3 regions of the Rheinheimera sp. B2H12 genome follow, and region 3 is predicted to be linked to each of the others. Evidence: predicted binding sites of a transcription regulator. Region 3 holds the regulator's gene; each other region holds the start of a gene.
What was found. The regulator FliA, encoded in region 3, starts transcription of late flagellar genes. The targets are predictions, from matches to a motif close to GCTAAAGTTNNNNNNNNNNCNGCCGATA.

Region 1 (4,758 bases), 1.3 Mb from region 3:
AGTTCAGGGAGTCGCCAATGGGATTATTCAGTAGTTTATTAGGCTCAGCCGGAGCCATTGATGTCAGTGATGTGGAAACTGAACTGGAAGCCATTTTGGCGGAAGGGGAAAAACCTGAACAAGTGTATAAACTGGTGCGGGACCTGATTGTGTTTACTAGAGCGTGTTGACCTTTGGTGTATGTTTTTGCAGCTGTTTGGCTGGCTTTTATACAAGGCAGAGCCCGCGATGTGTAGTTATTCTACATGAGCGGGCGATAACGCCGTAGAAAGGTCAGCCAAACGCTGCCCGCAGGGTTCAACCGGGGACTCGCCAGCCCTTTGTCACTCGCTACTCGCTTAGATCACTAAGCTTCGCAGCTCCTTTCGCGGGCTGGCGGCCCCCGATTGAACAAAATTCACACACCAAAGGTCAACACGCTCTAATCGGCGGCTCATTCTGGTGGATAAGCAGGGTCTCACTGGCAGCAAAAAAGAATATCAGTCGATCCCTTATCGGTCTGTGATCAGGTTCAGTGCTGAAACCAAAGGTCACTTTGATTTGGATGCCGAGCTGAAAATCTGGCTCAGCAGTACTGCAGAGCCGATCAGCAAAACTTTCAGTAAAGATGGCAATATTCTTGGTGTACAGCGGGCGCTGGCCACTTATTGTTGCCGTTGAGCCAATTGAACTGGCAGCCGGTCAGCGTCGCTATGAACCTTGACCGGTTGCTGGTAGGTCAGCTGATTGCGGCCGTTATGCCGAGGCGTCTTTCACTGGCTGGGTGGTCACCAGATCATCCGGCTTTTTATTAAAACTTTCCCTGAAGGTGGTTAAACCCTTTTGGATTAAGTCGTAAGTCTCATCTATATCGGTTTTCACTTTGCCATCCAGCCGTTTCAGACTATCCAGCACATCGCGGGCTTCACCGAATCCCTGATCGATACCGGCACTGATTTTACTGATAAATTGCTCCAGCCCCTCTTCTTCTGACAAGTTTGGATTCTGCTTTTTAAAAGTGTCATAAAAGCCGGTGGCGAAAGTCAGGATCCGATCGGCCGTGGCTTTAGGTGAGGTGTCGGTATCAGTGCCGTAAGGATTGGTGACCTTTTCACCGGTTTTACCGGCTTCAGTGGCCTTTTGCAGATAATCTTCAAATTCAGTAGCTAGCGAAGAAATAACTGATTTATACAATAAATTCAGTGATTTATTGTCAGACTTTAAGCTCAGTTCAAATTGGCTTTGAATGATAGTGGCATTCAGTTGCTGCTTATTGGCCTGGGATTTTTCCGTGCCCGTCAGCTCTCGTTGTTCTTGCTTTACAACCTGATTATCTTCAGTGCTGGCGGCGACTGGGGTGGTTTTGCTATTGAGTGGCTGCAGGTTCATGGTCGGTCCCTATGCATACTGGTTGGTGGAAATCTGTGTGTTTTATCGGCGGTTACTGGCAAAACTATAGTTTTATTTGCGGTTTATTTCAGCGGTGCTGCGCAAGATTGTACTTGGAGCTTGACAATTATGCCGCGACTTTAGCCAAGTTTCTGTTTTTATATAAAATTTATATTTCAGTTCATTGGTGCCGGACTGACAAAATAGTGCCGGCCAGACTCAGCATTGGAGTCTGGCCGGCACTGAAGATAAATCTGCCTGTTACCGAGCTGATTTTTGTTTTGCCAGTTCGTCAAGTTGCTTGGCAATGGTCTCCGGAGAACTGGTGTTACGGGCCAGTGCCACATAAGCCACAGGAACCACATACAAGGTCAGCAGGGTGGCAAAACCAACCCCGGCGCAAATGACCATGCCAATCACCATCCGGCTTTCTGAACCAGGGCCAGTGGTGATAATCAGCGGAATACTACTCATCACTGTGGTAAAGGCGGTCATCGCGATTGGTCTTAATCGTTGCACAGAAGCCTGGTGGATTGCTTCTAAGAATTCCACCCCCTGATCACGCAGCTGATTGGCAAATTCGACAATCAGAATGCCGTTTTTGGCCACCAGACCAATAATCATCACCAGACCAATCTGACTGTAAATATTCAGCGTCATGCCAGCCAGATACAAGCCTCCCAGCGCACCAGCCAGACCGAGCGGGACTGTCAGCATAATCACCAGCGGGTGGATAAAACTTTCAAACTGTGCTGCCAGCACCAAATAGGTAATGATCAGTGCCAGCGCAAAAATCATCACCGTTGATTCACCGCTGTCTTTGAACATCATCGATTCGCCTTTGTACTCGATACCAACAGGCACATCAATTTCAGTCCGGACTATGTCTTCGAGGAATGTCAGCGCTTCGCCAAGACTATAACCTGGTGCCAGATTGGCAGAAATAGTGATAGCACGCATCCGGTTATATCGGTTCAGGGTGGAAGAGGTGGCTTCTTCGCGCAAGGTCACCAGGTTATCCAGTGGGATCAATTGATTGGTACCGCTGGAACGGACATAAACATTGGAAATATTGCCTGGCTGACTGAAATCAGCATCGGTACCTTCAAGAATGACATCGTATTCTTTACCCCGATCCAGGAAAGTGGTGACTCGACGTCCACCCAGCATGGCTTCCAGTGCCCGACCCACCACACCCACTGAGATACCGAGATCAGCTGCCCGCTCACTGTTAATCTCGACCAAAACCTGCGGCACTGTTTCTTTATAATCATGATCCAGCATCAACAACTTTGGATTCTGCTGGGCTTTTTCCAGCACCAGATCGCGCCAGCGCGCCAGCTCTTCATAGGTATTGCCCTGAATGACAAACTGCACCGGCCGGCCGCCGCCACCACGACCGCCACTTAAACCACTGCGCTGGTTAATAAAAGTACGGATATCCGGCAGCGCATTGAGCTTGTCGGCGATTTCGGGCAATAATTCGGCCGTGCGGCGCTGGCCGTTGTGCCAGTTTTCACTGCCGACGATCGCCATACCGCCACTGTTACCAAAACCCGGCACCCGGATCAACAAACGGTTCAGCTCACCTTTTTCGTAGTAGGGCAATAAAATATCTTCAACCAGCCGCATATTTTTACTGTTGCTGCTGTAGCTGGCACCTTCGACCGGACTCATCATGACAAAAAAGGTGCCTCGATCTTCGGCCGGAGCCAGTTCTGATGGCAACAGTTTTAATAAATAACCACTGGCGATAAAACACAATAACAACAACAGCATCGTTGGCCATTTTTGCCGGGTGGCGTGCTGTAACTGGGCGCGGTAGCCATGTTCAACCCGAATAAAGAACTGATGGACAACTTTGCTAAAACCACTTTCTTTTTTATCCTGTTTGAGCATTTTGCTACAGAGCATCGGCGTCAGCGTCAGTGCCGCCACCGCAGAAAAAGCTACAGCTGCTGCCACAGCCAAAGCAAATTCAGTGAATAGTTTGCCTAAATCGCCTTGCATAAATACCAGCGGTACAAACACTGAAATCAGCACCAGGGTGGTGGCGACCACCGCAAAGCCGACTTCACGTGAACCATTGTAGGAGGCGAGTAGCGGATGTTCACCTTGTTCAATCCGGCGGTAAATATTCTCCAGCACGACGATGGAATCATCCACCACCAGGCCGATGGCCAATACCATGGCCAGCAAGGTCAACAGGTTGATAGAAAAGTCCAGCGCAAACAACACAGTGACCGCACTGATCAGTGCCACTGGCACTGTTACCGCCGGGATAAAAGTAGCCCTTAAACTGCCGAGGAAAGAGAATATCACCACCACCACCAGCACCAGCGCAATGCCTAAGGTGTTGTAAACTTCGCGGATAGATTCGGCAATAAACAAGGAAGAATCATAACCAGGTTCAATACTGGTGCCTGCGGGTAACGTAGCTTTGATGCGTTCTGCCTCAGCCCGGGCATTTTTCACCACATCTAAGGTGTTGGCTTTGGATTGTTTGATAATACCAATGCCAAGCACACTTTTGCCGTCGCTTCTAAATTCGCTTTCTTCGTTTTCTGAAGCCAGCACCACATCAGCCACTTCACCTAAACGTACCAAATAGTTGTTGTCACCTTTTTTCACCACCAAACGGCGAAAATCATCCTGACTTTTATAAGTACGAACCACCCGGACGATAAAGTCGCGGTCGGCCGATTTCACGTTGCCGGCCGGTAATTCGACGTTTTCATTGCGCAGCACATTTTCAATGTCCTGCACTGTTACGCCGCGTGAGGCCATGGCATCTTTGTGCAGCCACATCCGCATCGCATATTTACGTTCACCGCCAATCTGCAACCGGGCGACGCCGTCCACCACGGAAAAACGTTCAGTGATAAAACGATCGGCGTAATCGGTCAGCTCCAGATTGGTCATACTTTCACTGCTGAGCAAAAACCAGGCGATGGTATCGTCATCACTATTGGCTTTAAACACCTCAGGGGCCCTCGCCTGATCCGGTAAGTTGTCCATCACTCTGGACACCCGCTCCCGCACATCATTGGCTGCAGCGTCTATATCGCGATTGATATTAAATTCGATAGTCACGTTCGAACGGCCAACCCGGCTGTTGGAACTGATATTTTTAATCCCTTCCACGCCACTGATCATATCCTCGATCGGCTGGGTTATTTTTGATTCGACAATTTCCGCCGAAGCACCGGGATAATCAGTACTGATGGTCACCACAGGTGAGTCAATATCGGGAAATTCGCGCAGTGGTAACATACTGAAGCAGACAATCCCAAAAATCATCAGCACCAGGTTGACCACAGTAGCAAAAACGGGTCTTTTTACCGAGACATCAGATAACCACATTGTTATTGCTCCACCCGAACGATTTTA
Region 2 (4,758 bases), 1.4 Mb from region 3:
AGTTAACCGGCGATAAACTGCTGGATTTGTCGCAACATGCCGGCACTGTCCAGCCCCAGCTCTGCATATAACTCGTCCTGACTGCCATGGCGGATAAACTGATCAGGCAAGCCTAAATTCAGTAGCTTATAGCTTAAACGAAGTGCTGCAACCGCTTCATTCACGCCAGAGCCAGCTCCGCCGGCCAGGGCATTGTCTTCAATAGTCACCAGACTATGGTGGTCTGCTGCCAGTTGTTGTAACAGCGCTAAATCCAGTGGTTTGACAAAACGCATATCGACCAGAGTGGCATTGAGGCTGTCTGCCACTGTTTTGGCGCTTTGTAACAAAGTTCCAAATACCAGTAAGGCGACGCCTGTGCCCTGACGGATGGTACGGCTTTGACCCACCGGCAGCAACTGCATCTGTGATTCCGGGGCTATACCTGTGGCTGAACCACGCGGGTAACGCACAGCTGCAGGGCCTTGGTGCTGATAACCGGTATACAGCATCTGGCGACATTCATTTTCATCGGACGGCGCCATAATCACGACATTGGGAATGCAGCGCAGGTAACTTAAATCAAAAGCACCTTGGTGAGTGGCGCCATCGGCACCGACAATGCCGGCCCGGTCAATGGCAAACAGCACGTCCAGATTCTGCAGCGCCACATCATGAATAAACTGATCATAACCGCGTTGCAGAAAACTGGAATAAATCGCCACCACAGGTTTTAAACCTTCGATTGCCATGCCTGCAGCCAGTGTGACTGCATGCTGCTCGGCAATAGCGACATCAAAATAACGATCCGGGTAAGATTTAGAAAACTGCACTAAATCTGATCCTTCCCGCATGGCTGGGGTGATGGCCTGCAATTTGGCATCTGCGGCTGCCATGTCACAAATCCACTGGCCAAAGATATTGGAAAATGTTGGTTTACCAGCTTTTTTCGCTGGTTGGCTGGTATTAGTCGGATCAAATTTACTGACTGCATGGTAGCCAATTGGATCTTGCTCGGCCGGTGCATAACCTTTGCCTTTTTTGGTCACCACATGCAGCAATTGTGGGCCTTTTAACTGTCGCATATTGCGAATGGTATCAACCAGATTATTCACGTCATGGCCGTCAATTGGGCCAATGTAGTTAAAACCCAGCTCTTCAAAAAAGGTGCCTGGCGTGACCATGCCTTTAAAATGCTCTTCAGCACGGCTAGCCAGCTCATGTAACGGCGGTACCCCACTTAAAATCTTTTTGCCGCCTTCGCGCAGGCTGGTATAAAAATTACCGGATAAAATTCTGGCAAAATAACGGTTCAGCGCGCCAACATTTTCCGAAATTGACATTTCGTTGTCGTTGAGGATCACCAGCATATCGGGTTTGACTTCACCAGCATGGTTCAGTGCTTCAAACGCCATGCCGGCGGTAATAGCGCCATCACCAATCACAGCAACCACTTTGCGGTTTTGCTGTTCGGCTTTGGCTGCGATGGCCATGCCAAGAGCGGCACTGATGGACGTGCTGGAATGACCCACAGTCAGGGTGTCGAATTCACTTTCTTCCCGGCAAGGAAACGGATGCAAACCATCCAATTGCCGGATGCTTGGCATCCGCTCACGGCGACCGGTCAGAATCTTGTGCGGGTAAGCCTGATGACCCACATCCCAGATCAGCCGATCAAAGGGGGTGTTATAGACATAATGTAAAGCGACTGTCAGTTCAATAGTGCCAAGACCTGAGGCGAAATGGCCACTGCTCTGACTGACAGATTTCAGTAAATAATCTCTCAGCTCGTGACTGAGACGAGTCAACTGGTCTTGCGGCAGCTGGCGAAGCTCAGCCGGCAGATTGGCTTTGGCTAATAAAGGGTAATCAAGAATATCTGGCGCCATCGTCTGAACCTTGGTCAAAAGCTGCGTGCAATTACGTAATGAGCAAATGCGCTGAGTTGTTGGGTATCGTAAGGTAACACAGAAAGTGCGGTGTTGGCTTGCTCAAACAGTTGCTGAGCTTTGGCTTTTGCCGCAGACAAGCCTAACAAAGCCGGGTAAGTCGCTTTATTGGCCTGTTGATCTGAACCTTGTGGTTTACCTAGCACGGCGGTATCACCTTCAATATCCAGGATGTCATCCTGCACCTGAAAGGCCAGGCCCAGCGCCCGGGCATACTGGATCAGCGCAGCTAATTCAGCCGCGTCTTGTTTCGGGCTGCAAAGCCAGGCCATCCGGACCGTACATTCAATTAAAGCACCGGTTTTTAACTGATGCATCGCTTCCAGCGCTGTCACTGTCATCTGTTTATTGGTATGCGCCAAATCAATGGCCTGGCCGCCGCACATGCCCTGATAACCGCCTAGTTTAGCCAGTTGCTGCACCATCGCCAGCCTATTGGTTGCGCTGACCTGTTGATAAGGATGGCTGGCCAGAATATCAAAGGCCAAAGCCTGCAGCGCATCACCTGCTAAGATGGCGGTGGCTTCATTAAAAGCTTTATGGCAGGTTGGTTGACCGCGGCGTAAATCATCATCATCCATCGCGGGTAAATCATCGTGGATCAGCGAATAAGTATGTAAACATTCAATCGCTGCTGCCGGAGCATCTAAATCAGTCAGACTGGCCCCCAGCATTTCACCACAGCTGTACACCAGAAAAGGCCGGATCCTTTTGCCGCCATTGAGCAGACTGTAGACCATAGCATCATGTAGCATCTGGTCATTGCGTGGCTGTTGCTGCAAAAGAGCCGACATCTGTTGTTCAACCCGTTGCTGAAACACAGATAAAGAAAGCAAAGACACGTTATTCTCCTTGTTCCGGCTGAAATGGCACCAGTTGGGCGGGCTGTAACAGGATTTGTACCTTTTGTTCCGCCGCCTGTAGTTGTTGCTGGCTTTGCCGTGCGAGTAAAATGCCGCGTTCAAATTGCTGCAGGGCATCATCAAGTGATAAATCACCTTGTTCCAACTGGTGCACTATCGATGCCAAATCTGCAATCATTTGTTCGAATTGTGGCTGATTTGCCTGCTTTTTACTCATCATCCGCCCCTTATAAAAGTGTGCGCAAAGTTACCTTAGCAAAGTGTTATGGTCAATCAGATTGGTCGGTCCGGCAACTAAAATCAGCTGGCGGTGGAAATTTTTTTAACGCTTGACGGATAATGGCCGATAAACCACGATAAGCTATTATCGTTTAAGTATTTAGCTTTACTCAGCATCAGGAGTTTTCTGTGGATTTAGCAACAATACTCGGGTTAGTCGCCACTATCGGTATGATGGTTTGGGCTATGTATCTGAGCGCCTCTGGCGATTTGGCGATGTTTTATGATTTCATTTCTATTGTTATTGTGTTCGGCGGTAGCATTACCGTTGTATTCATGAAGTTTACTTTGTCGCAGTTGGGAGGTAGTTTTAAAGCTGCTGGCAAAGCTTTTATGTTCAAAATCGATTCGCCCGAAGTTCTGATTGAAAAAGCGGTGCAGTTGGCGGATTCTGCCCGAAAAGGTGGCTTTTTGGCGTTAGAGGAGGCTGAAATACCGAATGAGTTTATGCAAAAAGGCATCAATATGTTGGTCGATGGTCATGATGCTGATGTGGTCCGTGGCACCCTGGAAAAGGATATTGAGCAAACCTATAACCGACACGGCATTTATATTGCAATCTTCAAGCAACTGGGGGATTTAGGCCCAGCAATGGGAATGATCGGCACTTTAATAGGTCTGGTTGCCATGTTAGCCAATATGTCCGATCCAAAAGCGATTGGTCCTGCAATGGCCGTTGCCTTATTAACTACATTATACGGTGCTGTGCAAGCGAACTGTCTGTGTATGCCGCTTGCTGATAAAATGGCGATACGTAACGAAGAAGAAAAAACCAGCAATCAACTTATTCTGGATGCCATTATGGGCATTCAGGATGGACAGAATCCCAAAGTTATCGAAGGGGTATTACGTAATTATTTGATGTCGAAAAAACGTGAAGCAAAAGTTGATGGTGAATAGGGGGTCCTATGGCTGAATGTCCAAAGTGCCCGCCACCGGGTCTGCCTGCATATATGGGTACATTTGCTGACTTAATGTCATTGCTGATGTGCTTTTTTGTGTTGTTGTTGTCTTTTTCCGAAATGGATGTGCAGAAATTTAAGCAAATCGCCGGTTCGATGGCTTTTGCTTTTGGTGTGCAAAATAAAATTGAAGTCAAAGACATTCCCAAAGGTACCAGCGTGATTGCGATGGAGTTCAGACCTGGGCGGCCTGACCCAACTCCAATTGATACCATACAGCAGCAAACCATTGATATGACTCAGCAAACAATGGAGTTTCAGGCTGGCGAGGAAGATTCTGCTGGCGGACGTCAGGAACAACGGGAAGATAAAACCGGTGGTGCCAGTGATAGTACCGATGAGCAGACTCAACAGTCCCCCAGTGAGCCTGAAACTGCGGAGATGCAGGAACAGGTCAATGAAATGGTGAAAAAAATTGCTGAACAAATGGAGGAACAGATCCAGGATGGTGCTATCGAACTGGAGTCTTTAGGTCAGCAAATTATTATTCGAGTGCGGGAAAGTGGTGCTTTCCCATCCGGTTCTACTTTTTTACAACCGCGCTTTAAGCCAATTATTCAGCAGGTTGGCGCCATTTTACGCGATATTCCGGGCGAAATTACCATCTCCGGTCATACCGATAATGAGCAGGTTTCAGATGAACTGAACAGTAACAACTGGGAATTGTCGGCAAAACGGGCCGTTTCGGTTGCGACTGAAATGCTCAAAGGGACCGGCCTGGAAAAA
Region 3 (4,758 bases):
GATTCGTGAAATACACTATTCCAGGACTGCGGGTATTGTCCTATCAGGAAATCCCGGATGACAAACAAGTACGGATTGTCAGTGTGGTAGGGCAGGCAAGTTAGGAGTTAAATCATGAAAATCAAACGCTTTGTAGCCAAAGATATGCGCACTGCTTTAACGGAAGTTAAAGAATTCTTAGGACCGGATGCGATTATTTTGTCGAATAAAAAAGTAGCCGGCGGTGTCGAAATTGTGGCTGCAGTTGACCCGGAAGCCGCGCCAATCAAGGCGAAGGAGGCTGCTGCTGTGGCAGCTGCGCCGACGCAAAGCCGGTTTGATATTCGGATTGATGACGAAGATGAACCAAGCGACGCACCACCGGCAGATTCGCTCAGAGCTTTGCTGGCGCGGCAAATGATTAAACAACAGCAAGCGGCTACACCAGCAGCGCCAACTGCCACAGCGTCAAAAAACCAGCCCTCCGCCGGTCAGGATAAGCTACGCGCTTTTGCTGCCAGACCTGGCGCGGCACCAGAGCGTCAGAATTCTGTCGCGCAAGGGCCGAATTTACAGGAAGTGACGGCACTGCAAAAACAACAGGCCAGTCAGATGCAACAACAGTTTGACGCCATGCGCCAGGAAATGCAGTCGATGAAACAACTGCTGCAACATCAGGTGTCAGGTTTGATGTGGCAGGACTTAGCAAGGCGCGAACCAGTGCGCGCGCTGGTGATTGAACAATTAACCCAGTTGGGCTTGTCAGAGGCGATGGCGGATCAGCTTGCCTGTTTTATGCCAGAAGATTTGAATGATGCCGATGCCTGGCGCTGTGCCCTGGATTTACTGGCTGGCCAACTGACCACCACCAATGATGATATTATGCGCCGTGGCGGTGTGATTGCTCTGGTTGGACCCACGGGGGTCGGCAAAACCACCACAGTGGCAAAACTGGCGGCACAATTTGCCAAACGCCATGGCGCCGACCAGGTCGCACTGATCACCACTGACACATTTCGCATCGGTGCTTTTGAACAATTAGCGACTTTTGGCCGAATTATTGGCTGTCCGGTGAAACAAGCTCGTGATCATGAAGAACTCGGTCTATTGTTATCTTCGTTAGGTCAACGCAAATTAATTTTGATTGATACCGCCGGAATGAGTCAAAGAGATGTCAGACTTGCTGAAAATCTCTCAGCTTTAGTGCATAATTCGCGTGTCAAAATAAAAAGTTATCTGGTATTGTCTGCGACATCGCAAGCGCGTGTCATGCAAGAGGCAGTGGAGCATTTTAAACGAATTACCCTGGCGGGTTGTATTTTCACCAAACTTGATGAATGCTTAAGTCTCGGTGAGATTATTAACGTCGCAATTCAAAATGCTTTACCCGTCAGTTATTTGACCAATGGTCAGCGGGTACCTGAGGATATCGATATTGCCGAAGCAGCTGTGATGGTGGCTCAGGCAGAACAACTACGCATGGCACACAATAGTTCGGGTCATCAGTGGTATCAGGATGGGATGATGCGAGCGGAAGAGACCTATGCATAATCATGAATTAACTTACGATCAAGCCAGTGGCCTGAGAAGAATGAAGCAGCAGATGGTAAAAGTTATTGCAGTGACAGGGGGTAAAGGCGGTGTTGGTAAAACCAACGTCACGCTGAATCTCGCCATGGCAATGGCGCAAATGGGTAAACGTGTGCTGGTGTTAGATGCCGACTTAGGCCTCGCCAACTGCGATGTAATGCTTGGCTTAAGAGTCGAGCGTAACTTATCCCATGTGTTATCCGGTGAAGCTGAGCTTGACGATATTCTGGTGACAGGTCCATTTGGTATTAAAATTGTCCCTGCCACGTCCGGAACTCAGTCGATGACTGAATTAAGCCCGGCCGAACATGCCGGTCTGATCCGGGCATTTTCCGAATTAAGAACCCAATTTGATATCTTGCTAGTGGATACTGCCGCTGGCATTTCTGATATGGTTTTAAGTTTCTCCCGTGCCTCACAAGATGTCTTAGTGGTGGTGTGTGACGAACCATCCTCCATTACCGATGCTTATGCCCTGATGAAGATCCTTAGCCGGGAACATTCAGTGCAAAAGTTTAAAATCGTGGCTAATATGGTACGGAGCTTAAGAGAAGGTCAGGAATTATTTGCCAAGCTGAGTCGGGTGACTGACCGTTTTCTGGATGTGACGCTGGAATTAGTTGCCACTATCCCATTTGATGAAAATGTTCGTAAAGCAGCCAGAAAGCAAAAAGCCTTTGTCGACGCCTTCCCGAAAACACCGGCGTCTTTGGCCATTAAAACGCTGGCGACCCGTGCGGTTCAATGGCCTGTGCCGCCGAGCGCGTCGGGTCATCTGGAATTCTTTCTTGAACAGTTGGTGCAAGGCCAATCAGCAAACCGGGGCCTGGCGTGAATAGTCGCCTGGCAGCCTACGGTGCTGCAGATCGAATGCAACAATTGGTCGAAAAACATGCGCCACTGGTGAAAAGGATTGCCTATCATCTGCTAGCCAGATTACCAGCCAGTGTGCAGGTGGATGATTTAATTCAGTCCGGTATGATTGGCTTGATTGAAGCCGCCAAGAATTTTGACGGCAGCAAAGGGGCAAGTTTTGAAACTTTTGCTGGCATTCGGATTCGGGGTGCTATGCTGGATGAAATGCGTCGCGGCGACTGGACACCACGTTCAGTGCATCGTAATGCCCGTTTAATTGCTGAAACAATCGCCGAATTAGAGGCAGAATTGGGTCGGGACGTAAAAGATGTTGAAGTTGCTGAAAAACTTGATATAACTTTAGATGAATATCACCATATGCTGAGTGATGTCAGCAGTGGCAGAATTATTGGCATCGAAGATTTAGGTATTTCTGAGGATGTTTTGGTCACTGCGGATGACAGGCAAGATGATCATTTATATGAAGAACAGGCTAATGATTCGTTTCAACAGGCTTTAATAAAAAATATCAGTAGCTTACCTGAACGGGAAGCAATAGTATTGTCGCTATATTATAATGACGAACTAAATTTGAAAGAGATTGGCGAAGTGTTAAGCGTCAGCGAATCTCGGGTCAGTCAAATCCATAGTCAGGCATTAGTCAGGTTAAGAGCCCGCATGCAGGACTGGTTGTAATACTTGAGAATAACCATTGAGGTATCTCGTCGGAGGGGATTTTGGATAAGAACATGAAAATTCTTGTGGTAGATGATTTTTCTACTATGAGACGCATCATCAAAAACCTGTTACGTGATCTGGGATTTACAAATGTCTCAGAAGCGGATGATGGCAGCACAGCGTTACCGATGTTACAGAATGGTGATTTCGACTTCGTCGTCACCGACTGGAACATGCCTGGCATGCAGGGGATTGATTTATTGCGTGCCATCCGTGCAGACGCGAGACTAAAACACATCCCGGTGTTGATGGTTACCGCTGAAGCGAAAAAAGAGCAAATCATCGCCGCTGCGCAGGCAGGGGTGAACGGTTATATCGTTAAACCTTTTACAGCCGCCACCTTACAAGAGAAGTTGTCAAAAGTATTTGAACGCTTAGGTTAACCGTATCTGACACAGGAGTGGCGCCATGTCTGCACTTACGGCACCTATTATTACCTTAGAACAGGCTCGTGAGCTTGTGCAGTTGTTAGAGATGGAGCAGCAGGACGCTGCAAACGAACTTGTGCAGGGGCTAGCGGTGCCGGGCTCCTCCGAATTGTTTGCTGAAGTTGGTAAGTTAACCCGTCAGCTTCACGACTCTTTAAAAAGTTTTCAGGTCGATCCTTCCATCAGTAATTTACTGTCTGAAGACATTCCGGATGCCAAACGCCGCTTGACTCATGTCATTGATATGACTGAGCAAGCCGCCAACAAGACCATGGATGCCGTCGAATCATGCCTGCCAATTGCGGATAAACTTAATTCAGGCCTTGGTCTGATCCTTCCCGACTGGCAACGTTTGATGAAGCGCGACCTGAAACTTGGTGAATTCAAAGAGTTATGCCATAGTCTTAATGGTTTTTTGCAACAGGCATCCAATGATGCCAAAAGTCTGCAAAGTTCTTTAACTGAAGTGCTGATGGCACAAGATTATCAGGATCTGACCGGGCAGATTTTACGCCGCGTCATTGAATTGGTGCGTGAAGTTGAAGACAGCCTGATTGGTTTGTTGACGGCTTTTGGTCAGACCAATGTCGCGCCGGCAGACAGACCTGCTGTGGTGAAAAAACCAAAAGCAGGTCATGAAGCTGAAGGTCCGATTATCGATGCAGCGTCGCGTGATGATGTCGTCACAGGTCAGGACGATGTTGATGATTTATTATCAAGTTTAGGTTTTTAAGAGAGGTAGGCTAGCATGGGCTTTGATTTAGATGAGGACATTTTACAGGATTTCCTAGTCGAAGCCGGTGAGATCCTTGAGCTGTTGCAGGAGCAGTTGGTCGAACTAGAAAATAATCCAGACGACTCCAATTTATTAAATGCAATATTTCGCGGTTTTCATACGGTCAAAGGTGGTGCTGGCTTTTTGTCACTGACAGAATTAGTCGATGCCTGTCATGGTGCTGAAAACGTTTTCGATATTTTACGTACTGGTAAACGCCGGGTCACTTCTGAACTGATGGATGTGATATTGCAGGCACTTGATGCCATCAATCAGATGTTCAGTAATGTGCAAAACCGTCAGCCACTTGAGCCAGCTAGCCCAGAGTTATTACATGCTTTACATCGTCTGAGTGAGCCTGCATCTGCCGATGAGTCTCATGCGCCACAGGCA

Region 1: AC53GJ_RS13905 (DUF5610 domain-containing protein) is a predicted target of FliA. The motif match lies at 1,412-1,439, and genes of this name have one in related genera.
Region 2: pomA (flagellar motor protein PomA) is a predicted target of FliA. The motif match lies at 3,113-3,140, and genes of this name have one in related genera.

Annotation. Positions count from the first base shown of each region.
Region 1 covers NZ_CM184363.1:3,237,362-3,242,119, reverse strand. The annotation lists gene AC53GJ_RS13915 (PH domain-containing protein) at 18-170, shown strand; gene AC53GJ_RS13910 (PH domain-containing protein) at 442-660, shown strand; gene AC53GJ_RS13905 (DUF5610 domain-containing protein) at 736-1,368, opposite strand; gene AC53GJ_RS13900 (efflux RND transporter permease subunit) at 1,630-4,731, opposite strand; gene AC53GJ_RS13895 (efflux RND transporter periplasmic adaptor subunit) at 4,734-4,758, opposite strand, start outside.
Region 2 covers NZ_CM184363.1:3,253,003-3,257,760, reverse strand. The annotation lists gene dxs (1-deoxy-D-xylulose-5-phosphate synthase) at 3-1,868, opposite strand; gene ispA ((2E,6E)-farnesyl diphosphate synthase) at 1,883-2,770, opposite strand; gene AC53GJ_RS13975 (exodeoxyribonuclease VII small subunit) at 2,772-3,011, opposite strand; gene pomA (flagellar motor protein PomA) at 3,200-3,970, shown strand; gene AC53GJ_RS13965 (flagellar motor protein MotB) at 3,979-4,758, shown strand, end outside.
Region 3 covers NZ_CM184363.1:1,891,604-1,896,361, forward strand. The annotation lists gene flhA (flagellar biosynthesis protein FlhA) at 1-104, shown strand, start outside; gene flhF (flagellar biosynthesis GTPase FlhF) at 115-1,530, shown strand; gene AC53GJ_RS08230 (MinD/ParA family protein) at 1,523-2,404, shown strand; gene AC53GJ_RS08235 (RNA polymerase sigma factor FliA) at 2,401-3,120, shown strand; gene cheY (chemotaxis response regulator CheY) at 3,174-3,545, shown strand; gene AC53GJ_RS08245 (protein phosphatase CheZ) at 3,571-4,323, shown strand; gene AC53GJ_RS08250 (chemotaxis protein CheA) at 4,339-4,758, shown strand, end outside.